Regions from separate parts of the Pseudoalteromonas sp. SG43-1 genome, predicted to be linked through region 4. Evidence: predicted binding sites of a transcription regulator. Region 4 holds the regulator's gene; each other region holds the start of a gene.
The links. The regulator LexA, encoded in region 4, represses DNA repair genes until DNA is damaged. The targets are predictions, from matches to a motif close to TACTGTATNNNNATACAGTA.

Region 1: the regulator LexA is predicted to act here: its motif matches at 2,232-2,251, upstream of dinB (DNA polymerase IV).
Region 2: the regulator LexA is predicted to act here: its motif matches at 1,976-1,995, upstream of H5159_RS13495 (exonuclease domain-containing protein).
Region 3: the regulator LexA is predicted to act here: its motif matches at 1,768-1,787, upstream of H5159_RS14895 (LexA family transcriptional regulator).

The regions. Positions count from the first base shown of each region.
Region 1 covers NZ_JACJFD010000035.1:11,540-15,190, reverse strand. Annotated here, with positions in the region: gene H5159_RS18845 (leucyl aminopeptidase family protein) at 1-1,037, opposite strand, end outside; gene dinB (DNA polymerase IV) at 1,167-2,219, opposite strand; gene H5159_RS18835 (thioesterase family protein) at 2,900-3,328, shown strand; gene H5159_RS18830 (aldo/keto reductase) at 3,347-3,651, shown strand, end outside.
Region 2 covers NZ_JACJFD010000019.1:10,976-14,626, reverse strand. Annotated here, with positions in the region: gene H5159_RS13510 (SapC family protein) at 1-663, shown strand, start outside; gene H5159_RS13505 (DUF6445 family protein) at 683-1,375, shown strand; gene H5159_RS13500 (dual specificity protein phosphatase family protein) at 1,384-1,878, opposite strand; gene H5159_RS13495 (exonuclease domain-containing protein) at 2,007-3,651, shown strand, end outside.
Region 3 covers NZ_JACJFD010000022.1:42,428-46,078, forward strand. Annotated here, with positions in the region: gene H5159_RS14885 (helix-turn-helix domain-containing protein) at 1-115, shown strand, start outside; gene H5159_RS14890 (replication initiation protein) at 193-1,257, shown strand; gene H5159_RS14895 (LexA family transcriptional regulator) at 1,806-2,213, shown strand; gene H5159_RS14900 (GTP pyrophosphokinase family protein) at 2,227-3,210, opposite strand; gene H5159_RS14905 (nucleoid-associated protein) at 3,207-3,651, opposite strand, start outside.
Region 4 covers NZ_JACJFD010000020.1:13,477-17,127, forward strand. Annotated here, with positions in the region: gene H5159_RS13920 (hypothetical protein) at 88-468, shown strand; gene H5159_RS13925 (PaaI family thioesterase) at 469-909, opposite strand; gene lexA (transcriptional repressor LexA) at 1,077-1,694, shown strand; gene coxB (cytochrome c oxidase subunit II) at 2,177-3,319, shown strand; gene ctaD (cytochrome c oxidase subunit I) at 3,319-3,651, shown strand, end outside.

The DNA of each region.
Region 1 (3,651 bases), on a different contig from region 4:
TCGCCCATTGCTAAACGCCCTTCTGCATCGGTATTACCAATACGTACACGAACACCTTCACGGCTAGTAATAATTTCATCTGGCACAAAACAATCTGAGCCAATAGAGTTACGAACAACAGCTAAGTACGAGACCACTTTAACGCCTTTAGGCTGATAATCAGCAACGGCTTTCATAAAGCCCGCAACAGAAGCTGCGCCGCCTTTATCACGGCTCATGCCTGCCATATGGCCGCCTACTTTTAAATCTGCACCGCCTGTATCGTATACAAGGCCCTTACCTACAAACATAAGTGTGCGAGTAATTTCGCCCTCTGGTACATATTCAAGCTTGACAACACGTGGGTGATGGCGCTCAACTGCATACGATGCGCGAGCAACTGTACTTAGCATTGGGTAGTTTTTATCAATAGCTGCAACATCATCAATTACGTCAACTGCAATGTTTGAGCCTTTAAACAATTCAACGCAGTAATCAGCAAAACGTGGGGGAGCCATACGCTCAGGTTCAGTGCCACACAGGTCACGCGCTGCATATTGGCCAGCTGCAATTGCATTAACAGCTTTAATAGTTTGCTCGCTTGCGCCAACTAAACCAATCTGTGTAATTGGTTCAATGCTTTCACCGTGATATTCACGCGCTTCTAATGGCTGCCATAAGGCTTGGCAAGCGCCTAAATAAGCAACTTCTAAAGCATGCTGATAACGGCTATCGCCATTTAAATTTGTTAAAAATAATGCAGGGTTAACACTGCCCGACGCTTTTGCTTCGTTAATTGCTAATTTAGCAGCATCAAAATAACGACGCACGTCATCGTAATCTCTATTTAACGGACCGGTTGGCGCAAGTACAACGCGCTTGTTTTCAATTACTAATAAAGTAACTTGCTTACCGATGCGAGAATCTACGTTTGCTTGAGCTAAAATAGCATCACGTAATGAGTTATTTGGTAACTGAGAAAAATCATTACTAATAATAATAAGCGCATCATGAGATGTGCATTCAAGGCTTGCACTAACCGCTTGAGGGTATGCCATAAATAAGGTCCTGTTAGAAAACATAAGCCCCTATTATCGTCGATTTAAATATCGAAGACCAGCAAGGAGCGATGAGCTAATCACATAACCTATCAATAAATGGCAACTTGGAGTTACAGGCTTTACAGCTTAATCGAGAATACTAAGTTGGAAGTTTTGCTCTGGCTCGTTTTTAATGCCAACGCCTATGCCAAGTAATCTTACAGGCTGTTGAAGCCCACGCTGGTAAGCCTTAGTAAGTAGTTGAACAAATATTTCTGTATTTAGCTCGTGATATACCTGATCGGCTGAGGTCACTACAAAATTTGCAAACTTCACCTTAACACTCAATTTATTAATACGGTTTTGTAACTGCTGTTTATTTAGCCTTAAAACTAATTCGTCTAACAACCTTGGCAGCTCATCTAAGCACTCTTGCAAACTTGTTTTGTTGTACTCGTAGGTATGTTCAACACTCAGCGATTTTCTTATACGATCTGTGGATACTTTACCAACATACTCACCTGCACATTTTTGATAAAGCGACACACCAAAATTACCCACATGTTGCTGCATCCAGTTAACGCCTTTTTCACGTACATCCTTGCCAGTATATAAGCCTTTTAAATTTAGCTTTTCGAGCGTTACTTTGCCCACTCCTGGAATTTTCCCCAGCGGTAATTGCGCTAAGAAGTCATCAACCTCATCAGGCAAAACAACAAATTGACCATTCGGTTTATTTTCGTCACTGGCTATTTTGGCAATAAATTTAATCGGTGCGATACCTGCTGATGCAGTGAGCCCTGTAGCATTGTAAATATCGGCTCTTATTTGCTGTGCAATAAGTGTGGCACTGCCTTTACAAGCGGTGCTGTCTGTTACATCTAGGTAGGCTTCGTCTAAAGAAAGGGGTTCAATTAAGTTTGTATAGCGGCTAAATACTTCACGTATTTGGTTTGAAGCTTCTTTATATACAGCCATGCGCCCTGGGACAATAACTAAATCGGGGCATAATTGTTTAGCATGATAGTTCGACATAGCCGATCGCACGCCATACTCTCTAGCTATATAGTTAGCGGTTGAGAGCACGCCTCGTCGGCTATTGCCTCCAATAGCAAGCGGTACACATGCAAGTTTTGGATTATCTCGCATTTCTACTGCTGCATAAAAGCAATCCATGTCTATGTGAATAAACTTCTTCATCACCACAATAATAACTGGTTATTTATACAGTCATTATTATAGAATCAAATGTGATAAGCAAGCCTAGGGCCTGTTTATCTTTCGAGGTTAAATTTGCAGCAGTATGTTTGGTATTTAGGCAAGGCAGAGCCTATGTAGTGTGGTTATTCCCCATAAATAGGCGATAACGTAGCACAAATGCCAAACATACGCTGCCCGAAGGGTTCTGCCTAGGGGCAATTTACTCTTTGTTGCTCGGTTTTTACTTAGCCCACTAGGTCACAAACCTCGCGCCGCGATTAAATAGCCCCTAGATTGAACAAATTTTAATCCTGAAAGGTCAACAGGCCCTAGTTAACTATTAAAAAAAGTGTTTATTGTCCTCCGTTCTCTTATAACCACGTAGCCAATACATAACCTCAAATAAAAATCCTGCCAACATTAAAATGATAGCGCCAGATTCATTCCCCATCGCGTAACAGGTAAAAGAGGCTATAAAAACCAAACAAGCTAAGGACCAATTAATTATATTCTGCATATTATTACCTTTGTGTGTGTTTTTGTGTGTCTGTGTAATTTAACTGTAGACCTAAAATTAAACAGGTACAATCATCTTATAAAAAAAACATGCCATTAATTACCTTGAGCTCGTAACACCATGTTGATAATCTAAGTACTTTAAAATCAAGGGCCAATAAATAATGCAAACGTTTAAAGATCAGCACCCTATTCATACCGATATCACCGTAGCATGGGCTGATATGGATGCGCTACAACACGTAAATAATGTAGTGTATTTACGTTACTTTGAAATAGCCCGAATCGACTTTTTAAATAAAATAAATCTGTTCGACACAATAAGCCCAAACGGTGTGGGCCCAGTAATAAGCGAAAATAACGTTCGCTATAAACGCCCAGTAACTTTTCCCGACACACTCACTGTAGGCGTTACAATTACAGATCTTAAAACAGATCGCTTTACCATGAACTACACCGTTTACAGCCATGCGCAAAAAGCAATAACGACTACGGGTGCATCTAAAGTTGTAATGTTTGATTTTACTACAGGGCAAAAAGCCCCAATCTCCGAGCCTCTTTTATCGGCTTTAATCAGCCATGCTCAAAACTAATTTAGTTAAGGAATTTTTATGCAATACAACCCACTAGGTAGCAGTGGCGTAAACGTATCTCGAGTGTGCCTAGGGAGTATGACTTGGGGTAAACAAAATACTCAAAGCGACGCTGATGAACAAATAGCCTACGCGCTAGAGCAAGGCGTAAACTTTATTGATACAGCCGAAATGTATGCTGTGCCTCCTTCGCCAGAGACCTATGGTAAAACCGAGGAGATTATTGGCGACTGGCTATCGCGTAATAAACAAAAACGCAGCGATGTGGTACTAGCTACAAAAATTGCAGGCAATGGATTGTCGTGGGTACGTGATGGCGGCAA
Region 2 (3,651 bases), on a different contig from region 4:
GAAAACATTAATATGGTCCCTGTTGTTATGGCAGAACTTAATCAAATTGCTGTTCAGCAGCCTATAGTTTTTGCAAAAAACTCAGAAACAGGGGAGTTTACACTCAATGCTTTATTAGGCTTTGAGCAACATGAGAACTTGTTTTATCAGAACTCGCAGTGGCAGGGTGTGTATTTACCGCTTCAATTACAGCGTCAGCCATTTTTTGTTGGTGATACTCATGCGCAGCAAACTCAATACCCTGTGTGTATTAATTTAAATAGCCCAGCAGTCGTTAATAATCGAGCGCAAAGCCAGAATAATTTAGAACCAATTTATACCCAAAGCGCAGAAGAAAGTAGCTATTTCAAACAAATAAAGCAGTGTTTAGGGCATTTACTACAGGGCGAAATAGACAATAAAAAGTTAATTGATACCTTGTTACAGCATGATCTACTGCAGCCATTATCGCTTGAGGTCACGTTTCAGAACAGTCAAAAAACAAAGTTAAACGGCCTATACACTATTAACCAAGAAAGACTCGCACAACTTAATAGTGATCAAATTACGCTTTTACATCAAAGCGCTTTATTACCCGCTATTTATACTGTTATAACCTCACTTGGCCAAATATACCCATTGATAGAGCGTAAAAATGCAGTGCTTAATTTAGCCGATGATTGATTTTAAACTAAACGAAAATATGGCGTTACACATACATACTGCAGGGGAAGAAAAAACCCCAATTATTGTTATTGATGATTTTGTAAATAATGTAGATGCGCTTATTAATTTTGCTGCGTTTTCTCAAAGTGCTAGAGAAGCGTTTTGCGCACAAGAAAGTGATTTTTACCCAGGAGTAAGAAAAGCAGCACCGCTTAGTTATATCGAGCGGTTAAAAGCGCTTGCGCCAATTATTAATTCACACTTTGATATGGCGGATAAAAGCGAGTTCGATGTAATTCTTTCTGCTTTTTCAATTGCATGCACTGAGCCTGATAAGCTCAGGCCAATACAAATGCTCCCTCATTTTGATACACCTAATATGAATCAACTTGCTATGGTGCACTTTTTATGTGATGAAACTCATGGTGGCACTTCATTTTATAAGCATAGAGCCCTAGGGTATGAACGTATAACAAAAGAGCGGCTTATGCTTTATAGGCAAGCTATTAAGCAACAAGCCATGGCGCAAAAACTTCATAAAAATCCACAATATATAAATGGAAGTACAACTTTGTTTGAGCAAGTTTACAGTGTAGAGGCTAAGCTAAATCGGGCAGTTATATACCCAAGTAATTTATTGCATTCCGGTAATATAAACGCGTCTAATGGTTATGCCTGTGACCCAGTTAATGGGCGTTTAACTATCAGTAGCTTTGCTGTTTTACGCTAGCTTTTTTATTACCGACTAAAACTCTCAAAGTACTCTTTTTGCAATTCTATAGTAAGCGCTTTAGGGCGAATGCATTGTACTAGGCTGTATACTTCTTCTTTTGTGTAACCTGCCGAATTTAAAATAAGCGCAGCGACCAACCCTGTGCGGCCAGTGCCGCCTTTGCAATGTATGACAATGGTTTGTTTGTGTTGTATGGCCTGTAATATGTCGATTTTATGGGTGTTCCAGCTTGATGTAAAAGGCTGTTTGGGTGCTTCGTCGTCATTTATTGGTAAATGAAACCACGTTATATCGTGCTTATTGCACTCACTATTAATTGTTTCTACGTTGTTTTTTTCAAGCTCTTTTTGCGGCATAAGCGACAGCAGCACGTTAGCGCCAGCTGCTTTTAATGTATTGATTGAATCCGCTAGGTTTTGCGTTTTTGTACCAGGGCAGGGCGTAAAAATAATATTTGCGCCGTTATTGAGTGATAAAACATCGTACGGATGCGCGCTCATGGTAAGTCCTTTATTTTTAATGAATTTGCTTTAATAAGCTCACTATAGCGTGTTTTAGTTACAAGTTTAAGATTGAATAATAAGCGCAAATACTAGATACTGTTTTTATATACAGTTGTGGCGATATTATGAAAAAAGAATTACCAGCAAAATACTATTTAGCGCATTTTAGAGAGCTTATTGAGTTTGTAACAAGTAAATGTATGCATTTACTTGAGCCCAAACACAGCGAATTCATTAGTAAAATTAATCAGCTAGATGAGCAAAGCCAATGCATGTTGGCGCGTGTGTACTCGCGAAAGCCTTATTTAGTGCAGGCGCAATCGCTTAATTATGAAGAAATAACCTCGCCGCATCAGGCTATTTATACGCTAAAAAAAGCCGGTATTTTATTTGAGCCAAACGAGCAGCATTATTCGCAGCTTTTAGCGCACTTAACTAAGCCTTCTTTGGTTGAGTTGCTAAGTAATTACAGTGAGCAAATAAGTTTTAAAAAGAGTGCCGCTAAAGGCGCGCTGGTGGATATTGCGCGTGAGTTTTTTAAAGCATGCCCAAAAGAGCTTGCGCCACTTTATAGCCAGTATGTAATTAACAACCGCAGTGATTACTACGAGTATTTTGAGTTTTTATTTGCAGGCAAACTAAGCAGTGGTGATGTGAATCATCAAAACCGTTTTGTAATGCGAGACTTAGGCTTAACCGCTACGCGCGAAGGACACAGCGAGAGCTTGTCGCGTTTTGAAACACTTGACGAAGCGCAATCAAACTATTTATTAAACCGTTACCGGTTAGCATTTAAAAATATTACAGATGAGAGCGACTATGTTGTTTTAGCGTCGCAGGTTTTAGTGCAAGCTGCACATGGTGCAATTGCCGTTGTATTAAAAAACAAACTATTAGTTAGGCTTTATAGGCAGCTAAAAACAGTTGATAGCGAACTTGCTTTTAGTTTACTTGAAGGGTGCGTGGATGATAGCGAAGCACAAGAAATTCAAATAAGAGAGCAATACAGGCTTGGCAATAAAGAGTGGGTAAAAGCACGGTTAGAAGCCATTATCGAAAACCCACTTACTGATGATTTACTTTATTTTGCTGACGATTTTTTAATGCGTAAGTTTAATAAAAAAACACGTTCGCGTTTAAGTGCCATGCTTGCCGACACTCAGTGCGTGCTAGAAATAGATGAACTGTACCGAGGTGAAGTAGAGCAGGGCGTAAACGATTATTATACTCGCGAAGGTATGGCTGTATTTAATACCGAAAACACGCTTTGGCAAAGTTTGTTTGGTTTAGTATTTTGGCACGAGTTATTTGTGGAGTCGCCTTATCCGCCATGCAATGAGTTTGATATTTATCCGCAAGTATTAAGGCTTGGTAATTTTTATGAAGCGCAGCAAACACAGATAAACGAGCGCTTAGCTCAGTGCCAAACGTCGCAAGCATTACTTAATTTAGTGTGCAAAAATGCAGCGCAATACTTTGATCAGCCCAATGGCTTATTTAGATGGCGCAGCAATTTATTAGAGCCACTAGAAGCGCTTATTTTAAACAGCCCACTTGAGGCACTAATTGCGCACTTAACGGCTATGAGTAAACATTATTTACAGCTAAAAGACGGCTACCCCGATTTAATGGTCATTAATAATGGCCAAGTACATTTTGAAGAAGTAAAAGCTCCAGGCGATAAGCTTAGGCGCAACCAACTTACAACTATTGATAATTTAAAAAATGTGGGCTTTACGGTACATATTGCCGCAGTTAAGTGGTTTGTAG
Region 3 (3,651 bases), on a different contig from region 4:
GGATCAGCAGTTGGCTAAAAAACTTTCGCCTGAAAGTATTAAGTTAGGTAACAAACTACTATTTGAAAAGTCGACTTTAGATACTTGGCTTCGAAAGTATGGTGACCGCACATAGCTTGCTAATATGGCAGGCATAAAAAATTATACTTCTTGCCTGCCATGTTGATTACTTTTGACATAGGTATTTTTATTATGAATTTAGCATTACAGCCATTAGTGGTTGAGAATAAGTGTGCTCAGTTGCTTTTAACCCAAAGATTATTTCAAACCACACCACCTAGAACACTTAGTGCAGATATAAAACATGAAGCACGTTATAGGTATGGTGATTTAGCGTTAAAAACTCATAAATATATTCAGATAAACCCTAAAAACATCGTGTTTTGGTTGGTTTTTGACATTGATGATGAAAACACTTTCAGCTGGGAAGATAAGTTATTACCGCCACCGAATATAATTGTAAGTGGTTTAGACCGAGCTGATAGCTCTAAAGTAGTTGGTGGTGCGCATCTATTTTATGCAGTGCAATTTGTACCTTCATCAAATGCATCGCGTGAAAAACCTGTCAGGTTTTTAGATGATGTAAAAAAAGGGATGACATTGCAATTAGGCGCTGATGCAGACTATTACGGCCCTTTGAGTAAAAATCCTTTAAATTCAAGTTGGAATACATCTTTCCTTCATGCACATGAATACAGTCTAAATGAATTAAATAATTATTTAACAAAGGTGACAAAAAAACGCCGATATGACTTTGATTGGTCTTTGGTCGCTGAGTCGCGAAACTGTATGGTATTTCATGAACTCAGATTCATAGCATATGAACGCATTAATTATGCGAAAGAAAATTGGACATATGAGCAATGGGAAAGTCATTTATTTAATATTGCTCAGTCGTGTAATGAGTTCAGTTCGTCAGACCTTCCTAAAATCCACCCATTAAACCACTCCGAATTGAAAGGGATTGTTAAGAGTGTGGCTAATTTCACTTGGTTTAAATATAGCTCGTCAAATAACCGTGGGAGAGCCGGACTATTTTTACTGCAAATTAAGATCGTAACTAAAAAACTTGCTCAACAGCAGGGGGCTAAGTTTACACACAAAGCACGTAGAACAAACACAGAGGAAAAAATCACTAAAGCAATAACGAAGATACAAAGTGAAGGGAAAAAGCCTTCACAGGTGCTTATAGCCAACGAAATAGGAATGACTCGACAAGCTGTTGCTAAATATAAACATCTACTAGAAATATGTTAATTATGCTGCACATCAGGGTATTAGGAAATAAGATAGGGCATGATGTTACATATTAAAGTTATTTATTTAATAACTACATATGAACGAGCTGAATTAGCTGTAAGTAGTGAAGCTACATATATGCTACATGTATTAATAATATTTAGTGTGCGTGTAGCAATATGTATTTTATTTAAATTATAAGTACTTAATATTTAAATAAATTAATGGTCGGTATGGAGAGATTCGAACTCTCGACCCCTGCCACCCCATGATGTGACGCTATATCGAGTTAAGTTATTGTAATTTATACATTATAAATGCAATTAACTGATTTTATATACAGTTAATTTTGCAATTTTTATCATTTTTACAATTCAATAAAATCAAGCGGTTAGAGCGCTTGTTACAAATTGAGTATTTACGTTATCAGTAAAACTTAATATAAACAACCCATTAGAAAATCTTAATCAAAAACCTCACTTTCCTCAGTAAGCTAGTTTACCTTTCCAAACTCGCTTATTAGACTTATACTGTATAAATAAACAGTGTTTTATTTTGGTGTGTGTATGTTTGTTATTCCTATTTATATTGAGGCGGGTATTACTGGTTTTGAATCGCCGGCAGCGCAATATAAAGAGCTGGGCTTAACTTTGGATGAGCTACTTATTAAGCATCCTGATGCTACCTTTATAGGTTTAGCGTCGGGGCAATCTATGCAGGGGGTAGGGATATTTGATGGCGACTTGTTAATTGTTGATCGTGCTGTTGATGTAAGTACAGGTGATATTGTGGTTGCCACTTACAATGGCTGCTTTGTTTGTAAAATAATTCATAAAGAAAAGCGTTTGTTGCAATCGGCCTCAGATGACTACGCACCAGTGTACATATCACCCGAAGATGGCTTTTGCTTGGAAGGTGTGGTTACAAGGAGTATTAGGTTACATAAACCTTGTGTAGAGTTTGATAAATTGTAAGCGTCAGTGTTTTTTAATTTATATCAAGTGAGACACCAGCATTTACAGCTAACTTATCAAGAATTTTTGAGTTTAGTGGCCAGTTGTCTATGAGCGTATGTGTTCTTTTTATGATCAAATAATAAACATAAAGCACAATGCTTTGTGAGTATAGAGGGTTAGAAGGAAGATCTGATTTTATCTCATCTATAAGGTGAGGGTTTTTATCAAGTGTTCTTTTAACATCATGTATAGTATTTTCAGAAATATAACTATCAAATTCGTCCAAAATAACTAAAGAGGACTTTTGAGCAGGAAGAGGTAAAACTTCAGTGTAATCAATAAACAGTTTATCCAATTCATTTTGTAAGAAGTGCTTATCAGCAGAGGATGAGCCTAACTTATTATGAACATCTGAGAAAAAATCATCGGTAGTTTCTATTAGAGCCATGCTTTTAGCTACGGTTCTATGTACATCATGTTGCACAAGAGTTTTTGCTTTGTAAACAGCATCATGTGTTAGTTCTGCATATGCATGTTGAAGAAGCGTTCTAATCTGAATCTCACAGGGTGTAGATTTTTTTATAGTTATATTGTCGCTGATGATTTCATTTTTTGCTTTAACAACATAATGAACAGATTGATAAGTGAAAAGTAGAGGCTCTTTAGCTCTTTCAGAACTGAAATGACGACACTCCTTAAACTCCCAATTCGGATTAGATTCAATAATTTCAGTTATGGTTTTGATTTGATCAATTAACAAAACAACAAATCTGCAACCAACTTTATCTTCGATTTCATTATACGGATCTTTGTATTCTTTTTTTCTATTAAATGCTTTATCTAATAAAGAGTCTTCTGTCTTGAGGCGTGGAGTAGTCGGCAGTTTTAAGAACTGTGATAAGACTATGTTTTTTTTCTCTAGGGCCCCACATATTTCAGAAACAACAAATTTACCCCATGCATCGTACATAGGGTTTTCTTTTCTCCAAATAGATAAGAAGTTTGTTTCGTTCATTCTTGAGATATAATCTTGTCTTTAATAATAACTTTGGTCCAATTGACACTCATCTCATTAGAGTCCTTTTTAATCGATTCAATACTTATATAGTTTTTAAATACATCAGAAGGAGCTGTGATTTTTACATTCTTACTGAATGAAAGTTTTCGAGTTTTTAGCTTACTTTCAATGTGCCTTATGTCTTTAGTAAAAGAATTAGTCGGGAGCCCAATATCCTCTAAATAATCTGAAAACGTATCTCTATCTTCAAGTTCAAAATATCTATTAGCAAAATCTTTAGGGTTAATTATATCAGTATTTTCATACTTCAAATATGAAACTAGGGCATTTCGAAGATCATTTCTTTTTTCTTCTGTTATATCTAACTGATTCAAAAATTTTGCAGTTGCCTCAAAGAACTCTTTTGTTGTACGTGCACTACTTTCAGGGTAACCACAT
Region 4 (3,651 bases):
GTGGTTAATAGAGCATAGTTGATTTGGTATAACGGTAAAACTGCGTTAAAGTTTGCAATGAAATTATTAGAGGATAAATACGAAACGATGTCGGAAATTCAATTTTTAAATGTAGATCTTGAGCTTGAATCAAAGCAAGATATTAGTTTGCTAGTGGCGGACTTGAAAAAAGTCGCGACGATTTTACATTATGACAAAGACGAATACCGTCAACTAGCGCGTATTGAAGCTACAGGTGAGGTGAGCACACCTGATAAAGCCATAAACCATATATGTGAGCTTATTGAATCGTGTTCGCGTAACGCGCTAAAGCAATGGTTAAGCTGTTCACGTAGAACGTTTGATATTGGTTTTGAATCAGGGACTTCTCCTAAGTGCTTTAATCAAGCCTTAGATGCAGATACATTATTGCGTATATCTGCGATTGGTGCGGGTATGGAAATTACCATTTACCCAATCGAAAAGTAACTATCTTCGCTCTACGACTGCTGCGGTCATTTTTGATACGCAGCACAGCTCATTGCGGCTATTTGTAATTTTTATTTCCCATACTGAACTACGTTTACCTATATGAAATGCTCTAGCCGTGGCTGTTAAAGTGCCGTTGCGAGATGCTTTTAAATGACTTGCGCTAATCTCCTGCCCTACACAGTAAAATTTAGTAAAATCGACAACAAAGTTAGCGGCATAGCTGGCAACTGTTTCGGCAAGTACAACGTTAGCACCGCCGTGTACCATCCCCATCGGGTTATGATGCTCAGGAATTGCCGGCATTGTGGCAACCAAATAATCATCGCCAATTTCTGTGACTTCTATCCCCATAGTTTTCATTAATGTTCCTTGGCCATTAACGCCTTGCTCTAACTGCTTGCACAGCTCTAAGGTGATGGGCTGGTACCAAATACTCATAATGTCTCCTTTGCATTTTTAATCATTTATAAACTTAGCTTTAGTTATATCCTTGAAATGTACACAAGTGAAATTACTTTAGCTATTTTAAGGCTTAATTTAAATTTGCGATTTTTATTTAACTGTATATACTCACAGTTAAATGTACTGTATGGAAAACCAGTTGTATGCGACCATTAACGAACCGCCAAGCTCAAATACTCGAACTAATTAAAGTTTTTATTAAAGACACTGGTATGCCTCCTACACGTGCTGAAATAGCGCAAACATTAGGTTTTAAAAGTGCCAATGCTGCTGAAGAACATTTAAAAGCACTTGCTAAAAAAGGCGCAATTAAAATGAAACCAGGTGCAAGCCGTGGTATTCAATTAATTGAAGAAGAAGAGCCAGAACAATTAGGTTTACCGCTTATAGGGCGTGTTGCTGCTGGTTCACCTATTTTGGCGCAAGAGCACGTTGAAAGTCACTGCAAAATCGATCCATTAATGTTTAAACCGGCTGCAGATTTTTTACTACGCGTTAACGGTATGAGCATGAAAGATATTGGTATTATGGATGGTGATTTACTTGCTGTACATCGTACTCAAACCGCTGAAAATGGACAAGTTGTTGTTGCTCGCCTAGACGAAGACGTAACTGTAAAACGTCTTGAGAAAGCGGGTCGTAAAGTATTACTTCATGCTGAAAACGACGATTTTGACTCTATTGAAGTAGATCTTGAGAATGAGTCTTTTAATATTGAAGGCTTAGCCGTTGGCGTTATAAGAAACGCTGATTGGATGTGACTTTAAAAATAGCTTTTAAACAAGCAGTTTTATAAATGCGTACTAATTAGTACGCATTTTTGTTTTAGAATTTGTACTAAAAAAAGGGCGTAAACAGCCCACTGACTATTTAAGCTGTAAACTTTTTTGCACTTATATTTTCCCCCTCCGAATGCGTTAAACCCCTTTGTTTTGCTCATATTTTGAACTTCCTGTTGCCCAGTTGATTACCGATTTTTTTTAATTATTCAATATCACCTGATTGTTTTTTATACTAAAACTTGCTTGTTGTTCGTTTTTTAGCTAATTGTTAATGTGCTGAGCTAATAATAACTCACAGCTTTTTAGTTTTGAGAACACACAATATACACAAACTCGTTGTTGGCGCAGCAAAACCAATCAATATTAAATAAGATTGGCTAAAAAAATAAAAATAACGAATTGGCGTTTAAGCCGTATGCCTCTTCGCTTTGCATTCGCAATAGCATCAAAGGAGCCGTCACATGGGTAAACTGACCTCTACCTTGTGGCTTATATTATGTGTTTTTTCGCACCCAGTTTTGGCTAACAGCCAATACAATATGCGCAAAGGCGTAACCGATATAAGCAATAATGTATATCAGCTGCACATGACCATATTTATAATATGTTGTGTGATTGGGGTGATAGTGTTCGCAATTATGTTTTGGGCACTTATTCATCACCGTAAATCTAAAGGGGCTGTACCTGCCCAATTTCACGAAAGCACTAAAGTAGAAATACTTTGGACTGCAATTCCGTTTGTTATTTTAATTGCTATGGCAGTACCAGCCACTAAAACCCTAATTGCAATGGAAGATGCCAGCAAAGCTGATCTCACTATTAAAATTACGGGTTCGCAATGGAAATGGCATTATGAATATATGGGCGAAGATGTAGAGTTCTACTCTATTTTATCTACCCCGCAAGATGAAATCGCGAATCTTGCAGATAAAAATCCTAACTACTTACTTGAGGTTGATAAGCCTCTTGTACTGCCAATAAATCAAAAAGTACGATTTTTAATGACTTCTGACGATGTTATTCACTCTTGGTGGGTACCTGATTTTGCAGTTAAAAAAGATGCGAACCCCGGCTTTATAAACGAAACATGGACGAACATAAACGAAGAAGGTACTTACCGAGGCCAATGTGCTGAGTTGTGTGGTAAAGACCATGGCTTTATGCCCGTTGTGGTGGTCGCTAAATCTGAGGCTGATTTTAAAACATGGCTTACAGATGCAAAGCAGGCTAAACAAAAAGCAGCATTAGCAGATGCCGCATTACTTGATAAAACCCTCCCAAAAGAAGAATTAATGACTTTAGGCGAACAAGTATATATGGCTAATTGTGCTGCATGTCATCAACCTACTGGCTTGGGGTTACCGGGCGTATTTCCTGCACTTAAAGGCAGCCCGATAGTGCTTGGCGATATAAAAGATCACATTGATGTAGTTATCCATGGACGACCCGGTACGGCAATGCAAGCTTTTGCCAAGCAGTTATCTATAAAGCAATTAGCTGCGGTTATTACTTATAAACGTAATGCGTGGGGTAATGATACGGGTGATGTTATTCAACCGAGTCAAATACAGACGGCACTTGATGCCAAAGTGGAGGCGAACTAATGAGTAGCATAGTAGAACAACCTAACGCCAATGAAGCTCATCATGCTCATCACCCAGCTAAAGGTTTTAAACGCTGGCTTTACACAACTAATCATAAAGATATAGGTAGTTTATATTTAATTTTTTCGCTGACCATGTTCTTAATTGGTGGCGCAATGGCCATGGTGATCAGAGCTGAATTATTTCAACCAGGTTTACAGTTGGTCGACCCTCACTTTTTTAATCAAATGACCACAGTGCATGGTTTAATTATGGTGTTTGGTGCGGTTATGCCCGCCTTTACAGGCCTTGCTAACTGGATGATACCACTCATGATTGGCGCGCCAGATATG